Regions from separate parts of the Rhizobium sp. UGM030330-04 genome, predicted to be linked through region 3. Evidence: riboswitches for the same ligand, from Rfam matches in the RefSeq annotation. Region 3 holds a riboswitch; each other region holds the start of a gene.
What was found. A riboswitch is a leader RNA that binds a small molecule or an ion and turns the genes downstream of it on or off. The one in region 3 is predicted to bind cobalamin.
Positions count from the first base shown of each region.

Region 1: linked by a shared signal. The riboswitch ahead of metE (5-methyltetrahydropteroyltriglutamate--homocysteine S-methyltransferase) and the one ahead of bluB (5,6-dimethylbenzimidazole synthase) in region 3 are both predicted to bind cobalamin.
Region 2: linked by a shared signal. The riboswitch ahead of N434_RS05605 (DUF1636 family protein) and the one ahead of bluB (5,6-dimethylbenzimidazole synthase) in region 3 are both predicted to bind cobalamin.
Region 4: linked by a shared signal. The riboswitch ahead of N434_RS18100 ((2Fe-2S) ferredoxin domain-containing protein) and the one ahead of bluB (5,6-dimethylbenzimidazole synthase) in region 3 are both predicted to bind cobalamin.

Region 1 is NZ_QKML01000006.1:61,603-66,242, reverse strand. Features, by position in the region: gene metE (5-methyltetrahydropteroyltriglutamate--homocysteine S-methyltransferase) at 1-1,695, opposite strand, end outside; cobalamin riboswitch at 1,796-2,007, opposite strand; gene N434_RS10885 (ATP-binding cassette domain-containing protein) at 2,069-2,851, opposite strand; gene N434_RS10880 (sugar ABC transporter permease) at 2,870-4,174, opposite strand; gene xylF (D-xylose ABC transporter substrate-binding protein) at 4,365-4,640, opposite strand, start outside.
Region 2 is NZ_QKML01000003.1:86,251-90,890, reverse strand. Features, by position in the region: gene cobN (cobaltochelatase subunit CobN) at 1-911, opposite strand, end outside; gene cobW (cobalamin biosynthesis protein CobW) at 943-1,980, opposite strand; gene N434_RS05605 (DUF1636 family protein) at 1,977-2,402, opposite strand; gene N434_RS25710 (hypothetical protein) at 2,345-2,503, shown strand; cobalamin riboswitch at 2,525-2,744, opposite strand; gene cobO (cob(I)yrinic acid a,c-diamide adenosyltransferase) at 2,879-3,496, shown strand; gene N434_RS05595 (cobyric acid synthase) at 3,498-4,640, shown strand, end outside.
Region 3 is NZ_QKML01000004.1:282,301-286,940, reverse strand. Features, by position in the region: gene N434_RS08450 (DUF2865 domain-containing protein) at 1-983, shown strand, start outside; gene bluB (5,6-dimethylbenzimidazole synthase) at 1,254-1,970, opposite strand; cobalamin riboswitch at 2,068-2,249, opposite strand; gene N434_RS08440 (TolB family protein) at 2,322-3,152, opposite strand; gene N434_RS08435 (glyoxalase superfamily protein) at 3,344-3,721, shown strand; gene N434_RS08430 (NAD+ synthase) at 4,002-4,640, opposite strand, start outside.
Region 4 is NZ_QKML01000012.1:15,528-20,167, reverse strand. Features, by position in the region: gene N434_RS18105 (ABC transporter substrate-binding protein) at 1-981, opposite strand, end outside; gene N434_RS18100 ((2Fe-2S) ferredoxin domain-containing protein) at 998-1,789, opposite strand; cobalamin riboswitch at 1,881-2,074, opposite strand; gene N434_RS18095 (LysR family transcriptional regulator) at 2,247-3,140, opposite strand; gene N434_RS18090 (hypothetical protein) at 3,263-3,457, shown strand; gene N434_RS18085 (chloride channel protein) at 3,621-4,640, opposite strand, start outside.

The DNA of each region.
Region 1 (4,640 bases), on a different contig from region 3:
TTCCCACCAGCGAACCGTCATGGGTTTCGGCCGCGCCACATCACCAAAGATGATCGGCGGGCGGACGTAACGCGAGCCGTAACTCTGCACCCATGCATGCCGGGTGAAGGCGAAGCCGGAAAGCTGTTCACCGAAATATTGCACCATGTCGTTGCGTTCAAACTCACCGTGGACGAGAACATCAAGGCCGATTTCCTCCTGCCAGCGAATGGTCGCTTCGGTTTCCTTCTGCAGGAAACCTTCGTATTGCGCATCGGTCAGCGCCCCCTTCGAATGTGCGGAGCGGGCCTTGCGCACCTCTGGCGTCTGCGGGAAGGAACCGATGGTCGTCGTCGGGAAAAGCGGCAGCGCAATGGCCTGTGACTGCACCTTCTGGCGCTCGGCAAATGGGCTCACCCGTTTCCTGTCGGCCTCGCCAATCGTTGCGATACGCTTTTGCACGGTGGCATCCGTCACCTTTGGTGAGGATGCGCGTGCGGCAACCGCTTTCGAGGCAGCCTCCAGTTCCGCCGCAACAGTGGCCTTGCCCTCACCTAGAGCCTTGCCAAGTGTGGCAAGCTCATCGAGCTTCTGGGTGGCGAAGGAAAGCCAGCTTTTCAGATCGGCGTCGAGGCCGGTTTCCAGTTCGAGATCGACCGGAACATGCAGCAGCGAGCAGGAAGGCGCGATTTGAAACGCTTCCAGACCCCGCGCGGCAATGGCCACCTCCAGCCGCGTGACGATTGCGGCAAGATCGGCACGCCAGATGTTGCGACCATCAATAACGCCGAGGGAGAGGACCCGGCCGGCGGGCAACGCCTTCAACACCGCCTCGAATGCGCCGGGTGCTCGCACCAGATCCACATGAAGGCCCGCAACCGGCAGCACCGTGACAGCTTCGAGATTGTCCTCGAGCCCACCGAAATAGGTGGCGAGCAGGATTTTCAGGTCCGGCGCGGCTTTCGACAGGGCCTGATAGGCGACGGCAAGCGCATGGCGCTCACCTTCGGAAAGATCCAGCACCGCAACCGGTTCGTCAATCTGCACCCAGTCGGCACCGGCGGCCTGCAGGCGGCGCAGCAATTCTGCATAAACCGGCAGCAGCTTCGCCAGCAGATCGAGCGGCTTGAACGCGGCCTCCCGCGCCTTGGCGAGCTTCAGGAAGGTGACCGGTCCGAGGATAACGGGACGAGTGTGAATACCAAGCGCCTTCGCCTCAAGGAAATGCTCGACGGGCTTTTGCGAGGTGAGCACGAAATGCTGATCCCCGGAAACCTCCGGCACCATGTAATGATAATTCGTATCGAACCACTTGGTCATTTCCAGCGCCGGAACGCCCCGACCGTGACGGGTATTTTGCCCGTGAGCATGGCCGCAATCCGCATGGGCCTCGCTCTGGCTGCCGCGCGCCATGGCGAAATAGGTCGACAGGGAGACATCTCCACCCGTCCATTCGTAAACCGAGGGAATGGCACCCACCATCACGGCCGTATCAAGAACATGGTCGTAGAGGGAGAAATCATTGGAGGGGATATGGGTAATCCCCTTTTGCTGCTGAAGCGCCCAGTTTTCGGCGCGCAGCCGGGCAGCGGTTTCGAGCAGTTCCGTCTCGGAAATCTTGCCGGACCAGAAGCCTTCAAGCGCGAACTTCAGTTCGCGATGGCGTCCGATCCTCGGAAAACCGAGCGATGCGACTGGAATGGTCTTGTCTGGCATTGTCATACCCCATTTGGTTGTGGGGGCATGGGTAAAGCGGACGCGTGCAGGCCCGGCCTGTGCCGGACCATTGCAGCAACCACCGGGACACCCCGCCCGTGGACGTTATTTTGTCCTGGCAGGTCTCCTGGCTTACGGGTCGTCGCCTTTGCCCGTCTTCCCGGGGTTTATCCCAGTGACATGTTGGACAAAGGCTCGCCGCTTACAGTTGCGGGGGCAGCTCCGGTCTTGCCGATCGTCGGCGCACCGTATTCCCTCTTAGCTCCGGGATCGAACAAACAAGCCCGGAGAACCATGACACCCGCATTTCTCACCACGGGCGCCACAATGTCAATAGACATAAAGAAATCTTTATATCTTTATTTCTCTGAATTCAGGATACGACCGCACCGGGGCCTGGCACAGCACCCGCCGGCACCTTGCCCAGAATGATCATGCCAAGCACCTCGTCCTTGGTGACATCCTGCGTGCGGGCATGGCCCACCACCTTGCCGTTCTTCATCACGAAGACCCTGTCGGCCAGATCGAAAACGTCGTGAATATCGTGGCTGATGAGGAAGATGCCGATGCCCTGCCGCTTCAGCTCCTTGACCAGATCGCCCACCTGCGCCGTTTCCTGCGGCCCGAGTGCGGCGGTCGGCTCGTCCATGATGAGGATGCGGGCATCGAACAGAATGGCGCGGGCAATGGCGACGGATTGCCGCTGGCCGCCGGACAGTGCCTTCACCGGTTCCTTGAACCGCCGGAAATTCGGGTTGAGACGCCCCATCACCTCGCGGGCGGAAGCCTCCATGGCGACATCGTCAAGCGTGCCCCATTTCGTCTTCAGCTCGCGGCCGAGATAAAGATTGGCGGCCGCATCGACATTATCGGCCACGGCAAGCGTCTGGTAGATGGTCTCGATACCGTATTTCTTGGCGTCGCGGGGATTGCGGATATCGGCATCCTCGCCATTGATGAGGATATCGCCGCCATCGCGCCGGTAAGCGCCGGAAAGAATCTTGATAAGGGTCGATTTACCCGCGCCGTTGTGGCCGAGAAGGGCGACCACCTCACCGGGGAAAAGATCGACAGAGGCGTTTTCCACCGCATGGATGCCGCCGAAGGAAATGGAAATATTGCGCATTTCCACGAGGGGCGTGACTTGGTCGGTCATAGGAGTTCTCCTCGGTTCTTACTTGGCGCGGGCGCGGTAGATGGTGTCGAGCCAGACGGCGACGACCAGGACCACACCGACGACGATGCGCTGGAAGGGCGTATCGATGCCCACCAGCACCATGCCGGATTGCAGCGATTGCATGACGAGCGCGCCGAGCATCGCGCCCGCTATGGTGCCGACACCGCCGGCAAGCGAGGTGCCGCCGATGACGGCCGCCGCGATGGTATAAAGCTCGTCCAGTTCGCCCTGGGCATTGGTGGCCGCGTTGAGGCGGGCGGTGGAGATGGCTGCGGCGATGGCGCACAGAACGCCCATCAGCGTGAAGATCTTTACCGTCACCCAGCGGGTCTTGATGCCGGCGAGTTCGGCTGCTTCCGGATTGCCGCCGATGGCGAAGACATAACGCCCGAAACGCAGCCGTGTGGCGATAAAGGTCATGACCGCACCGACGGCAAGCGCCATCAGCACCGGAATGGCGATGCCGTGCGAAATGAACAGACCGCCTTCAGGCCAGGCGATACCATTGGCATCGGCATAGTTGCGGGCGATGTTGACCGGCCATGGGTAGCTGTTGACCACGGTTACGAAGCCGATGACGACGAGGCAGCCGAGCGCCACCAGAAAATATTCCGCCCAGACGGGCCGCAATGGAAAGCCGAAGCGGCGGCGCTGGTGGCGGGAATTGAGGATGGCCGCCACAATGGCGATGCAGGCGACGACGGCCGCGATCCAGCTCCATGTCGCACCGATCGAACCGCTGGTGCCGCCGCCCATCAGGCGGAAGGTGGAATCCATCGGCGCCACGGTGCGGCCGCTGGTGATGAACCACGTGCCGCCGCGCCAGACCAGCAGGCCACCAAGCGTGACGATGAAGGACGGCACGTTGAGGAAGGCGACGATGGAGCCCTGCAACATGCCGATCGCGCCGCCAACGAGAATGCCGGTGAGAAGCGTGACGATCCATGTGGCCCAATGTTCGAAACCGAGTATCTGCGGCAGGATTTCCGCCTGCATGACACCCATGATCATGCCGGAAAAACCGAGGATCGACCCAACCGACAGATCGATATTGCGGGTAACGATAACAAGCACCATGCCGGTTGCCATGACAGCGACGGAGGCGGTCTGCACCGAGAGGTTCCAGAGGTTTCGCGGCGTCAGGAACAGGCCGCCGGACAGGATATGAAATCCGATCCAGATCAGAAGAAGCGCGCCGACCATGCCGAGCAGTCTGGTATCCAGCTCGGTTGCGCTGATGAAGCGCGTTATCGAGCCTGTCTTTTCCGTCTTTTGCGACGCTGTGGAATTGGATTGGGTCATATCGGCCATGTACTGCCGGTGCTCCTCACATCTTGGAGCGCTTTCGCTTTTCCCTGAATCGCGAAAACGCTCCAACGCTTTGTTCTGGCACATTTCCGGACGGAAAACCGGGGCCTACTTTTCCTGGAAATGCTCTAAAAGGCGCCGCGCCATGAACCATGGCGCAGCGCCCGAACCGCGGCCTATTCGATCAATCGCAGGCTTTGACGGTTCCGGCCTTCACACCCTGGCAGGCCGTTTCCTTCTTGATCCAGCCGGCGTCGATGACGACGTTCAGATTGTCCCTGGTGATGGCGATCGGCTTGAGGAAGACCGATTGCATCGCCACTTTCTTCGGACCGCCATCAAAGGTAGTCACGCCCTTGATTTCCGTCATCTTCTTGCCGCCGGCCAGTTCCAGCGCGATGCCGGCTGCTTCCTTGCCGAGTTCGCGGCTGTCCTTCCAGACAGACACCGTCTGTGTGCC
Region 2 (4,640 bases), on a different contig from region 3:
TCCGCCCAGCCATCACGCCGGGTGGTCGCCATCACCACCTGAAAAACAGGGACACCGAGACGGTCAAACAGCGTCCGTCCGTCCTCATCCGTCTGGCTGGCGAAAGCGGTCGCAGCAATGATGGCCGCAGGCTGCAGGTCAGGCAACACACTTTCGAGAAAACGGATCGCTTCCCCGTCCTTCAGGCCGCTGACGAAAATCGGCAGTGGCGCAAAACCGTGCCCGGAAAGTGCGTGGAAGAGCGCATCCACGGGTGCTGCATCAGCCGCCAGCAGCATGGAGCGATAAAAGAGAATGGGCAGTATGACTGCATCGGCTGGAAAATCGGCAAGGGCTTCCGCTTGACTGACAACACCCTGCCCGGGCCGGTAAAATCCGGCCTTCGGCAGAGGCTCGGCCTCGATATCCGGCCACGCGCCATCCTTTGCCAGAGCCGCAAGACCAGTTGCAAGGCTGCCCATATTCGCCTTTCCCCCTTCACGGAAAAAGGAAAGGGCAGAGGCCAGTATCTGCCTGTCCACGGTCGAGGCCGCTTCGAGCTTTTCGTCCCTGTCGCTGCATTCGCCCGGCAATAGCAGAAGCTTGATGCCGCGCCGTCGGGCCATCATGGCAAGCTGATCGACACCATAGCGCCATCGATCCGCTCCACCGAGAATCCGGATAAGGATAACGCGGGCGCGCTCCGCCGTCTTTTCGATCCAGAGATCGACCGACATGGGATGCCGAAGCTCGGAGAGGTTGGCGGCGGAGAGCGACGGGAGAACATCGCCAGCCTGCCGCCACGCCCTTTCCAGCCCGGCAAGATCGCTTGCCGAAAAAGACAGCATCACCACATCCGAACGGGGCTGGTTGAGATCAACCGGCTCGATCAGATCGTCCAGGGACGAGGATGTGGTGGCGAGAATATGCATCTAAGGCATTCCCAGTAAAAGTCCGTAGCGGTCAGGCGGCCAGCATCTGCTCGATCTTTTCGCGGTTGATGCCCTTTTCACCAATGATAACGAGCCGGCTGCGGCGTTCCTCACCCGCCGCCCATGGGCGGTCATAATAATGATTGACGCGGCTGCCGACAGCCTGCACCTGCAGGCGCATCGGCTTTGCGGAAACTTCGATGAAACCCTTGATGCGCAGGACATTTTCCGCAGCCGCCGTCTCGGCGATGCGGGCTGCCAGCGCCTCCGGGTCGCTCACGGCCGGCAGGTCGATGACGAAGCTGTCGAAATCGTCGTGTTCATGGTCGAACGCGCCATCGTGATGGGTACGGCGGTTTTCGATATCCTCTTCCACCGCAAGGCCAAGGCCGATCAGCACGGCAGGATCGATGGCGCCATTCGACGCGACAACGATCTTCGCCGCCCTTGGCAGGTGTTCGAGCACATGAGCCTTCGCCTTCTCGAGACCGGCATCGTCAAGAAGATCGGCCTTGGTCAGCACGATAAGATCGGCGCAGGCGACCTGATCCTCGAAAACTTCCTCTACCGGATCATCGTGATCGAGCGCCTCGTCATTGGCCCGCTGGGCGGCAAGTGCTTCCATATCGTGGGCAACCTGTCCCTCGGCAAGGGCTGCGCCATCCACCACGGCCACCACGGCATCCACCGTCACGCGGCTCTTGATCGCCGGCCACTGGAAGGCCTGCACCAGCGGCTTCGGCAGGGCGAGACCCGACGTTTCGATGAGGATATGCTCCACCTTCGGCTGGCGGCTAAGGATTTGTTCGATAGCGGGCTGGAAATCATCCGCCACCGTGCAGCAGATGCAGCCATTGGCCAGTTCGACGATGTTTTCTTCCGGGCAGCTTTCAATACCGCAGCCCTTGAGAATTTCGCCATCGATGCCGATATCGCCGAATTCATTGACGATGATGGCGAGCCGCTTGCCATCCAGCTTTTCGAGCAGGCCGCGCAGCAGCGTGGTTTTTCCGGCCCCCAGAAAGCCGGTGACGATGGTGCAGGGAACGCGGTCCAGAAGGGTGCTCATAATCTCTCCTCGGTAAAATCGAATGGGGGAATGCGCGCCACCATGCCGCGCTTTAACGGTTCGGGGCGGCCGCGCCAGGGCATCAGGCCATCGGGGGCGGCGGCCAGCAGCCTTGCGCCAGTCAGCAGGTCTTCAGCGTCACCGGGTGTCAGGCCGCCGAACACATAGGACCAGCCATCGGCGCTGCGCAGAACGGCGCTGAGGCCACGCTTGCAATTGGCGAGGCAATTGACGGAACGGACGGCAATTCCGAATTCCTCCGCCTTCGCGATGGTGGCATCGGCAAGACGCGAACCGGGACGCGGTTCGGCATTCGGATCGGCGTCATCGCGACAGCTTCGGCAAACGAAGACAGTCACGCCGGATGCTGTTTCATCCTGTGTGTTTCCGCCTGCGCCTGCAGATGTCGCTGAAATATCCAAACCGTCCCGCTTCCCGCGCCATTAAAAAAATATTCGGGGGTGCGGATATCGAAAACGGCACGCGGACAGGCGCAAACCGGCTGTTCGATCTGACCGACTGACCGGAGCACCCCGCCCGGCAGACGTTTTTTCCTGAAACGGCAGGTCTCCTGGCTTGCGGCTCGATCAACACCCGGACACCGCCTTCCCGAACCCATCTTCAAAGGTCCAGTGGCTTTACGGTGCGGGCTTACCGCTTACAGTTGCGGGGGCAGCCACGGAGTAACCCATTTTCCGGGTGGAACCGTGTTCCCTCTTAGCTTTTCCCGTTGCCGGGAAAAGACCGTCAGTTCGTTACCCTTAGGCCGAACGGACGTAAGGGTCAATGCCGGGGGCCTGCGGCCGGCACATTGCCGGGTGCGGCAAATTGGGTATAGTCGCCGCTCCGAATGGCGGGCACACCGGTTCCCGCGCAGCTGGATAAGAAGGAACATGCGATGACACGCGACATCAGCGACAGCGAAGCCGAACGCCACCGGCAGAAAATGGTCAACCGCAAGACGGTACAGGATGCCGAAGTCGCGGCAAAAACCATCGAAAAAGGCCTGCTGATGGTCAATACCGGCCCCGGCAAGGGCAAGTCCACGGCTGCTTTCGGCCTTGCGCTACGCATGCTCGGCACCGGGCGGCGGGTCGGCGTCGTGCAGTTCATCAAGGGCGCATGGTCGACGGGCGAACAGCAGGCCCTGACGCTGTTCGGCGACAAGGTTGTCTGGCGCACCATGGGCGAGGGTTTCACGTGGGACACGCAGGATCTGAAGCGCGATGTTGCCGCAGCCACGAAGGCCTGGGAAGAAGCCAAGGCCCTGATGGCCGACGAAACCATCGGCCTCCTGATCCTCGACGAACTGAACATCGCGCTACGTTACGACTACCTGCCGCTGGAAGACGTCGTTGAAACCCTGTCCAGTCGCAGGCCCGATCTGCATGTCATCGTCACCGGTCGCAATGCCAAGCAACCACTGATCGACGCCGCCGATATGGTGACGGAGATGACGCTGGTGAAACATCACTTCAAGGCGGGTGTGAAGGCGCAGGCCGGGATAGAATTCTGACATGACCGCGCGGGTGCTGATGTTTCAGGGAACCGGCTCGGATGTCGGCAAATCGCTGATGGTGGCTGGCCTTGCCCGGGCCTTCACCCGGCGCGGCCTGTCCGTCATGCCGTTCAAGCCACAGAACATGTCTAACAACGCGGCGGTGACCGCCGATGGCGGCGAGATCGGCCGTGCGCAGGCGTTGCAGGCACGGGCGGCGGGTGTACCGCTCTCGGTTCACATGAACCCGGTACTCCTGAAACCCCAGAGCGAAACCGGCGCACAGGTGGTGGTGCAGGGCAAGATCGTCGGCAATGCCAGAGCGGCCGATTATCAGCATATGAAGGCCGGGCTGATGCCGCGCGTGCTGGAGAGCTTTGAACACCTGAAACAACAGGCCGATCTGGTGCTGGTGGAAGGGGCGGGCAGCGCGTCTGAAATCAACCTGCGCGCCAATGACATCGCCAATATGGGTTTCGCCCGCGCAGCCGATGCCCCCGTCATCCTGATCGGCGATATCGACCGGGGCGGCGTCATCGCCAGCCTTGTCGGCACCAAAACCGTGCTCGAAAACGATGATGCGACAATGATCGCGGGCTTCATCGTCAACCGTTTTCGCGGCGATCCCGCACTGTTTTCCGATGGCATGCGGATGATTGCGGAAAAGACCGGCTGGGCTTCCATAGGGCTTCTGCCGCATTTTTCCGACGCCGCGAAACTGCCCGCAGAGGATGCGCTCGGACTATCCGGCCCGGCACAGCAAAAAGCCGGTGCAAAAATCCGCGTCGCCGTGCCAATCCTGCCGCATATTTCCAATTTCGATGATCTCGATCCCCTCGACATGGAACCGGATGTGGAGCTGATCCGCATACGGCCGGGCGAGACAATTCCAGCCGATTGCCGGCTGGTGCTGCTTTGCGGCTCGAAATCCACCATCGCCGATCTCGCCGTGCTCAAAGATGCGGGTCTCGATATCGATATAAAGGCCCATGCCCGGCGCGGCGGTTATGTTCTCGGGCTTTGCGGCGGATACCAGATGCTTGGAAAAACCGTTGCCGATCCCGAGGGCATCGAAGGACCGCCGGCGACGGTTGCCGGGCTTGGTCTGCTGGATGTCGACACGGTTCTGACCGGAGACAAGCGACTGGTCTCCGTGAGCGGA
Region 3 (4,640 bases):
GTGTCATCGGCAATACGGCCGAGGTTCGGCGTTACGCCAATGCGCTCGCCCGCCAGAACATCGTCATCCGCAAGATCAGGAACGACCTGCGCGGCTATGGCTGCTCATCCGGCAGCGTCGTTGTCTACGGCAACCCCAATGCCGGCCTCTGCACCGAGATCGGCGATGCGCTGGCGGATGCCGAAGCCGAACGCGACGCCATCATCCGCGACCGCGACGATGCCATGGCGGCCGCGCGCAGTGACGACGGCGACATCAGGCGCCAGCGCATTCTCGCGGCCCTCGATGCCAATGGCTGCAGCCCCGCAGAGGATATCAACCCGCAAGTGTCGCCTGCGCCCGATGTGACGCGTTATCCCGATGCCTTCCGGCAGAACGGTGGTGAGCCGGGACAGGCGGGGCTATCGCCCTACCCCAACGCCGCCGCCGAGGGCGGGCTTCGCACACTCTGCGTGCGCACCTGCGACGGCTCGTTTTTCCCGATCGCCTCCAACGCTTCGCCGCTCGATTTCCGCGCCCAGGCGGAGCAGTGCCAGAAAATGTGCCCGGGCACACAGACCGAGCTTTATTTTCACTCCATGACGGATCAGGAAACCGCCGACATGGTCTCCGCCGAAACCGGCAAACCCTACAAGGACCTGCCAACCGCCTTTGCCTACAGGAACGCCTCGGCAAAGGCGCCGGGCTGCGCCTGCAATATGGCCGCCTATCACGAGGACATGCAGAAGCAGGAAGAGGCCGCCCGGCCGGAATCCGAAAAGCCCTATTCCGGCATCACCAGAATTCCATCACCGCAAGGTGACAAGCCCCGGAAACCCGCTGAACAGCAGGCCGCAAAGCCGCCGGAGCAACCCGTTCCTGAACGCGACTATGATCCGAACGACACCAGGGTGCGCGTCATCGGCCCGAAATTCCTGCCTGACCAGACGGGCCGGATCGACCTGAAGAACCCGGCTCTGAAAGGCATTCAGCCACAGCAGTGAAATCTCTTCCGCCCGCGCAACGGGGCGAGCGCCCACCCCTTGTTTCTTCTCCCCGAGGGGGAGAAGTCCGCTGCAGCGGAATGAGGGAGCGAGGGTAGAGATATACCGAGAGCTAGCCCCCTCATCCGACCCTTCGGGCCACCTTCTCCCCGGCCGGGGAGAAGAAACGCGCGGCCGCTGCTGCGTCAAAAAGCAGCGTTTCCTCTCCTCCGCCATCATGCCCAAACGTGCGTTGTGAAACGAGAGGCGACGCTATGCGCATCACATTTCTTACCGCCCACCCCAGCGGTTGCGAAACACCAGTTCCTCCAGCGGCACACGCTGGCGCCAGCCCTTCACCGCCAGTTCCGGTTCGGTATAAAGTTCGTTGACCCGGCCAAGGCACAGCCAGGCGACAATTTCGATATGCTCGGGAATATCGAGAATGGCGCGAATATCGCTGTCGTGGAAAATACTGACCCAGCCGACGCCGACGCCTTCGGCGCGGGCGGCGAGCCAGAGGTTCTGGATGGCGCAGACGGTGGAATAGACATCCGTGCGCGGATTGTGGGTGCGCCCCAGCACCACTTTACCGCCGCGTGTGGGATCGCAGGTGACGCAGATGCTGAGCGGCGCCTTGCGGATGCCTTCGAGCTTGAGACTGCGATAAAGCGCCTGCCGCTCGCCCGCAAACATCGCCGCCGCCTCCTCATTGGCCCGGCTGAAGGCCACAAAGGCGGCCTGGCGCACGGCGCCATCGGTGACGAGCGTGAAATTCCACGGCTGCATGAAACCGACAGAGGGAGCCGAATGCGCCGCCTTCAGGAGACGCTCGACAAGCTCATCCGGCAGCGGATCAGGCAGGAACTGGTCGCGCACATCGCGGCGTGTCTCGATGGCGCGGTAGATCGCCTCCCGCTCCGCACCGGAGAACGGCTGGGCGGGCGAAAGCGCATGATCGAATGGGCTGGCTTGCAATGGATTACCAGCGGACGGGTCGGTCGGCATCGTTTAACCCCAACAATGCGGGCGCGCGGATGCCGAAACCATGCCGGTTTTCGCATGCACGACGCGCCTCTTCAGCAACCTGCCGCCGTCCGCGCGGTTCGGTCTATCCTGTCAGGCCGGTCTTCTGACTCGGCTTCATCCGCCCTCTTCGCCTTCCCGAATGACTTCAGTGGCTTGTGAAAAGAGCATCCGCCTCACAGCGCTGGGCACGTTCCGGTCTTTCACCGGATTCCCGATTCTCCCGCCACAAGGGCGGGCACCTGACGAGGAAACTTATGATCAAGAAGACTTGCGAATGCAAGTATCGCTAAGGCGGTGCGGCAATGTGACCTTGACGAAACCGCAATCACATTACCCCACTGGGAAATAACGCACATAAGCGAACTCATCACCGTCCGGCGACCAGTTGGGCGAGTTCATCGTGCCCTGGCCGCCGAAAAGCGCAAACAGCGTTTCGACATTACCGCCATCCATATCCATCAGCCGCACGCGCACATCGAGATCACGCGGATGGTCGAAAACGTCGCCGTCATAGGAGACGAACACCACCTTGTCACCTTTGGGAGACGGGTGCGGAAACCAGTCACCATAGGAACTGTCGGTAATGCGCTCCACAGCGGAGCCATCCACCCGCACCCGCCAGATCTGCATCAGTCCGGTGCGGCTGGAATTGAAATAGACCCACGCACCATCGGGCGAATAATCCGGCCCGTCGTTGCGGCCCTCGCCATGGGTCAGGCGCGTCTCGATACCGCTGTCGATATCCATGGAATAGATGTCGAAGACCTGATCGCGAATGCCGCAATAGGCGAAACTCTTGCCGTTCGGCGCCCAGCCATGCCAGTAGGAAGGAAGGTTTTTCGTCATCAGCCTTGGCGCACCGCCCGCCGATGGCAGAAGATAAATGGCGCTCTTGCCGAATTCCACCTTGTCGGAAATGGCATAAAGCGAACCATCAGGCGAAATGCCGTGGTCGTTGTTGCATTGCGTCGCAAAACCGGTATCGACCTTCTCCGGTGAAGCATCACCGGATGGAGACAGGCGATAGAGCAACCCCTCGCTGTTCAACAGCAGATATTTGCCATCCGGCGACCAGTTCGGCGCTTCGAACAGCTCCGGCGTCTGCCACACCACCCGCATCTGCCGGGTGCGGATGTTGAAGATTTCGATGGAACTGCGCATGCTGCCTCCCGGGGCTGTCGATAGTCTGGACGAACCCTTGGCAGACGCAGACATTCCGTTTGCTTTCGCCGCCATGGTGATTATGATCCTATGGCCGCAGGCACCGTCCTGCAAATTCAAATCGGAAAAAACGCCAGCGTTCCGGCACCGCCCGTAACCCTTCCCGTTTCTCCCAGATCCGAGGTTCCGCGATGAATACCATCGCCGATCACGGCATCCGCTTCGGGCGGATCGCCGCAATGCTTCCTGTCAAGAATATCGAAAAGGCCCATGACTTTTATGTCGGTGTGCTGGGCTTCACAAAAACCTTCGAAAACGGCAACCCCGTCGGCTTCATGATCCTCAAACAGGGCAATGCCGAATTGCACCTGACATTGCAGCCCACCCACAAGGCAGCGCCCTTCAACGTGGCGCATATGCTGGTCAGCGATGTCGATACGCTGCATGAGATTTGCAAAAGCCATGGGCTGCGCATCATCAAGGCCCTGCAGGACAAGGATTATGGCCTCAGGGCCTTCGTGTTTGAAGATCCTGACGGCAACCGCATCGATGTGGGGCAGGTTATTTGAGGTGAGTGAAGAGTGGCGCGGGGTTTTCTCTGCGCCATTCATGAACCCCCATCGTGGACCGAGCGCATGCCGCTTGTTTCTTCTCCCCGATGGGGAGAAGGTCGCGGCAGCGGGATGAGGGGGCAAGGATCGTGAGGTACGGCAACGTTGCCCCCTCATCCGACCCTTCGGGCCACCTTCTCCCCAGCGGGGAGAAGAAACTTGCCGCGCCGCCTTACAGACAATTACTCTGGATGACACAGGACCGGCGTTAAAGGCCCCCTTCCGGAAACCGCCTTAATCACCGATCCCGGAACCGGTTGGTGATCGGATAACGCCGGTCACGCCCAAAGTTCTTCTTGGTGATCTTCACACCCGGAGCCGATTGCCGGCGCTTGTATTCGGCGAGATAGAGCAGATGCTCCACCCGGTGCACGGTTGCCACATCATGGCCTCGCGCCAGAATTTCCTCGACCGACATTTCCTTCTCGACAAGGCATTCCAGAATATCGTCCAGCACCGGATAAGGCGGCAGCGAATCCTGGTCGGTCTGGTTGGGTCGCAATTCGGCCGATGGCGCCTTGGAAATGATATTGGCGGGGATGACCTCGCCGGAAGGGCCGAGCGCGCCCGGCGGCACATGGGCGTTGCGCCAGCTGGAAATGGCATAGACCTGCATCTTGTAGAGGTCCTTGATGGGGTTGAAACCACCATTCATGTCGCCATAAAGCGTGGCGTAACCCACCGACATTTCCGACTTGTTGCCCGTCGTCACCACCATCGAGCCGAACTTGTTCGAGACGGCCATCAAAATGGTGCCGCGCGTGCGGCTTTGCAGGTTTTCCTCGGTAATGCCCTCTTCCGTACCCTCGAAGAGATCGGAAAGCGCCGAAAGGAAACCCTCCACCGGCTCGACGATCGGCACGATATCGTACCGGCA
Region 4 (4,640 bases), on a different contig from region 3:
CGTCCAGCCGGCTTCGTCGAGAAGCGCTTCGGCCTTCGCAAGATCAGTCTGTCGCTGCTCCTTCCCGGCAAAGGGGAAATAGGCGGCATAAGCGCCGGTCGCGGGTTCACCGCCATTGATCGCAGCGGCGAGTTCCCTGCGATCGAAGCCGAGATCGAGCGCCTGGCGTACCTTGATATCGGCGGTAACCGGCCTCGTTGTGTTCAGGAAAGCGAGATATTGATAACCGACAGGGAAAGACTTGATCGTCAGATCCGGATTGGTTTTCAGACGGCTTACGACTTCTGACGGCAGACCGAAAGCAAGGTCCAGTTCACCCGCTTCCAGCGCCAGCGTCATGCTTTGCGCATCGCCGAACCTGCGAAAGTCAACCGGAGAACGGGCATCCGCATCGGCAAAATGGATGTTCGGCGTGAGCGTCAGTGATGTATCCGCCTTGAAATCCGCAATCTGATACGGCCCGGTGAACAGCGCCTTCCCGTCGGTTGCAGGCTTGTAGGCGATCAGCGGCCATTCCGCGAAAAGCGCCTGAAGAAAAGCCACCGGCTTTTCCGTGGTAATCATCAGCGTCAGGTCATCGGCCGCCTTGAAATCCAGCTTTCCACCCGTTGCCAGCGCCGCCTTGTTGGTCGCAAATGTGTGGTCGAAACCGGCGGCAAGTGCAGCCGCCGTTACAGGCGAACCATCGGAAAAGGCGTGGCCCGGTTTCAGCGTCACTGTCCAGCTGAGATCGCCGGTGCGTTCCACTTTTTCGGCAAGACCGGGCACAAGCCGCCCTTCCCGGTCGACGGTGAAGAGGTTTTCACCCACGCCGTGGCTGACGAGCGCCCAGCCGTTCGATCCCTTTGCCGGGTCGAGGCCGCTCGTGATGTAGGTGGCGCCAACGCGCAATGGCTCGGTGGCGAGAGCGCTGGCGCCCACACCCGTGATCAGGGCCGCAAGCCCGGCCGCGGCCAGACGTGAAAAGCTCTTTGCCGACATTCTATTTCCTCTCATGCTATTCGGACAGATTACGAAGCCGCTGTTTGCGGCCGGTCGGGTGGTAGGCGAAATCGTCAACGACGCGGCCACCCAGCAGGTGTTCGGCAACGATACGGTCGACTGCCTCTTCCGTGACGCCGCCATAATAGGTGCCCTCGGGAAAGACCTGCAGGACGGGCGCAAGGTTGCAGGGGCCAAGACAGGTGGACTTGGCGGTCATGGTGCCCTCACCCGTAATCCGAAGCTTCTGTCGCTCCTGCTGGTTGCGCAGATGGCCCCAGATCGCATCCGCACCCGCCGAATTGCACGGACCACCCTGGCAGACGAGCACGCGGCGCTTCTGTGCCGGGACCAGCGATCCCTCGCCAGCCGGGCGAACAGGCCCAGAGAGGTCAAGCGCCTGCGCCGTTTCGGCAAGATCTTCAAGCAGACGCGCCATCAGGCCGCTCGCTGTGGGGCTTGCTGTTATGGAAAGGGACGGCCACGGCCTGACGTCGCCTGCCCGCCATCGTTTCAGTGTCTTCGTCATCCAGTTGTGAAAACTGGGCTCCAGCGGCAGAATCAGTGGAATGATCAGGATATGGCCGACATCCTCATCGATCAGATTAAGCAGCGCTTCGCGGAGTGACGGTGTTCCCTGTTCCGTGAAGGCGATGCGAACGGTCCTTGCGCCGCAAAGCCCTTCAGCCTGCATTGCCAGACGCTGCATGTCCTGATGAGGCGCGGCGGCAAAGGCGGACTTCGCGACCAGCAGCACGGCGTCGGGCGCGGACGGCTCGTATTGGGTTGGTTGGATACTGTCTGTCACATTGCCTCATTCACGAGGCGGCGTCGAAAATGACAGGGTCTCCGGCTAAAGACCGGAAACAGCCATCATTCCCATGGCACCCCCCGACCACGGAATTACATGATGTCAGGCAGGTCTCCTGGCTTGCGGGTCGAGGCCGTCTCACCTGTCTTCCCGGCATCGCTGCCAGTGACATCGTGGGCGATAGGCTCACCGCTTACAGTTGCGGGACAGCTCCGGAATTTAACCGGATTCCCTCTTAGCTTCCGCCGGGCGGCGGAAGAACCATGACGGAGCGACCCTACACTGCCGCCGGTCACTGTCAACCGCCTGCACGGGTAGTCTGATTTCTGCGCAACAAAGCTTTGCGGTAATGTTACGTTATAAAATAACGTTAAACACGTGGCACGTGACGTCGTCAAGGCTCTCTCTTGTGAAACAGGCTGTTGAGACTGATGTGACCGGATGTCGGATGGCCTCAGCCCCGACCTTTCGCCATCGTCAGATAATCGACCACGGCTCGGGCATGCACGGGAAGCCCGGCGAAACTTCGCGCGCAGATAAGAAGATGACGGCGTGCCCAGACGTCGGAGATCGCGACGGTCTTGAAGGACAAATCGGCCTGATATCGACGGGCATAAACCTCCGGCACGATGGCGAGCCCGACGCCGCTGCTGACCATGGCGCAGATATCCTCGAAACTATCCAGACGGATACGCAGTTTGAACGGCCGGCCTTCACGCGCCGCATGGATTGCCAGATGCCCCTGAAGCGCGCTTTCCGCAGGCAGACCGACAAAAGGTTCGTCGAGAAGCTCCGCGAAAGTCACCATATTCCGGGCCGCGAGTGCATGGCTGGCAGGTGTGATCACAACCAGCCTGTCGATCTCGAAAGGCCGTGTTTCCAGCGTTCCCGTGTCGGTCGTGTCCGCCGCAATGCCGATATCCGCTTGCCCGGCGGCGACGGCCGCAACCACATCGGGGCTCTGGCGTTCCTCGAGGTCTATGTCGATTGTCGGGTGATCCACGAGATATTGCCGGAGAGCGCCGGGAAGATGCGCCATTGCCGCCCGCCCCGAGAATATCCGGACCTGCCCCCGCAGGCCCCGCGCATAAAGCTGGAGATCGCCCCTCATCTGTTCCATCTGCCCGAGAACGATACGGGCATGGTGGGCCAGAGCCTCCCCCGCCGGCGTCACCCTGACGCCACGGGCACCCCGGTCGAGAAGCGATACGCCGCTCATCTCCTCCATGCCGCGGATACGCGCGCTGGCGGAGGGCAAGGCCATCCCCGTGCGGTCTGCTCCCTGCGTAATACTTTCCGCCTCGACCACGTGAAGGAACAGACGGAGATCGGTCAAGTCGAAGCGCATTCGCCCCCTCCAGTCGGGACCCTTCGGATTATCCTAAGGGCTCCCTTGTATCTTCCGCATTGTGCGGAGTCACGGATGGCGATCATTGTCGCCATAGTTTTATTGACCCGGAACGACGATCCATGGACGCCTCCGAAGCCCTTCTCCGCGCCATCGCCTTCAGACTGGCGCTGCTTGTCCTTGCTGTTTTTGCCGCAAGGACGCTCCCCGATAACAGACCGGCAATCGATGCAACGGTGACCGCTGCGGCCACTTACGGATCGCCGCTTCCAGACGAGGACAGCACGGCCTTGGGCGACATGGTTTTGTACGATTAGACAAGCGGCGCCGGGCTGCGCGTAAACTTATGTTTCGGCCGTTGCCGACAGAAAGCGACCGACTATCGATTGCACCATGTCAGCCTCTTCGATCCGGAGAACGTATTGATGACTTGTAATTTCATATAAATATCAATTAATAAAGGTGCTTTTCTAATCTTGTTTATAACTCACCGGAAGCCTCCCGGCGCCTCAATTCGAGCTCTTCGCTGTAGCGCCTGAGCGTATGGCTTTCGGTGAGCAGGCCGACCGGGCGGTTCTCGATCTTGTCATTGACGACGACCAGCGCTTCGCTTTCCGTGGCGTCGAAGGCGGCGGCCGCCTGACGGGCATTCATGGTCGGCAGCAGCACGTCGTTCTTGTATTGCAGGTAGGTTTCGAGGCTGATCTTGCTCGGGTCGCGATCCATCGGATCGGCGTAGATTTCCGGCACGAGGACGATGCCGGCATAACGTCCGTCATCATGGGTCATGATCACCCGTTGCGTCGAACCGAGCGGGAATTTCTCCTTGAAGGCCGCAAGCCCCATGCTGACATTGGCCTTGCGGATATCGGCGCGCATCATCCTGCCGACGGTGAGATCGCGGATCCAGCCAATATCATGGGCGCTGCGAATGCTCTCGCCCCGGAGATGAAAACGCCAGGTCGCGAAAGAATAACCGAAGGTGGTGCGCACCACGAGCGAGGTGGTGATGACGGCTGCCAGTACCAGCGCGGTGATCTGGAAGTCGCCGGTCAGCTCCAGCGCCAGAAATGTCATCGTCAGTGGACCGCCGATAATGGCAGCGGCAAAGGCGCTCATGCCGATCACGGCATAAACGATCGGCGATGTCGACCCATAGCCGATATAGGGTGCGCAGAGCGCGAAAATCTTGCCAAGCAGCGAGCCCATGAACAGCGAGGCGAAAAACAGGCCACCACGGAAATTCGAACCGATGGAGATGGCGCTGGCCGCCGCCTTCAGCAGAAACAGTCCGGCCAGCCCGTATATCGTCAGCTCCGCATCGATATTGAGATGCAGCGCCCCATGGCCGCTTGACAGCACCTGCGGCGAAATCAGCGCGAGACCGCCCACCGCCACGCCGCCAATGGCAGGGCGCAGCCAGCCGGGAATGGCGCTCTTGCGCGCCGTCTCCTCGATGAAGGACACCGTCTGCATGAGCACGATACCGATCGCCGCGCA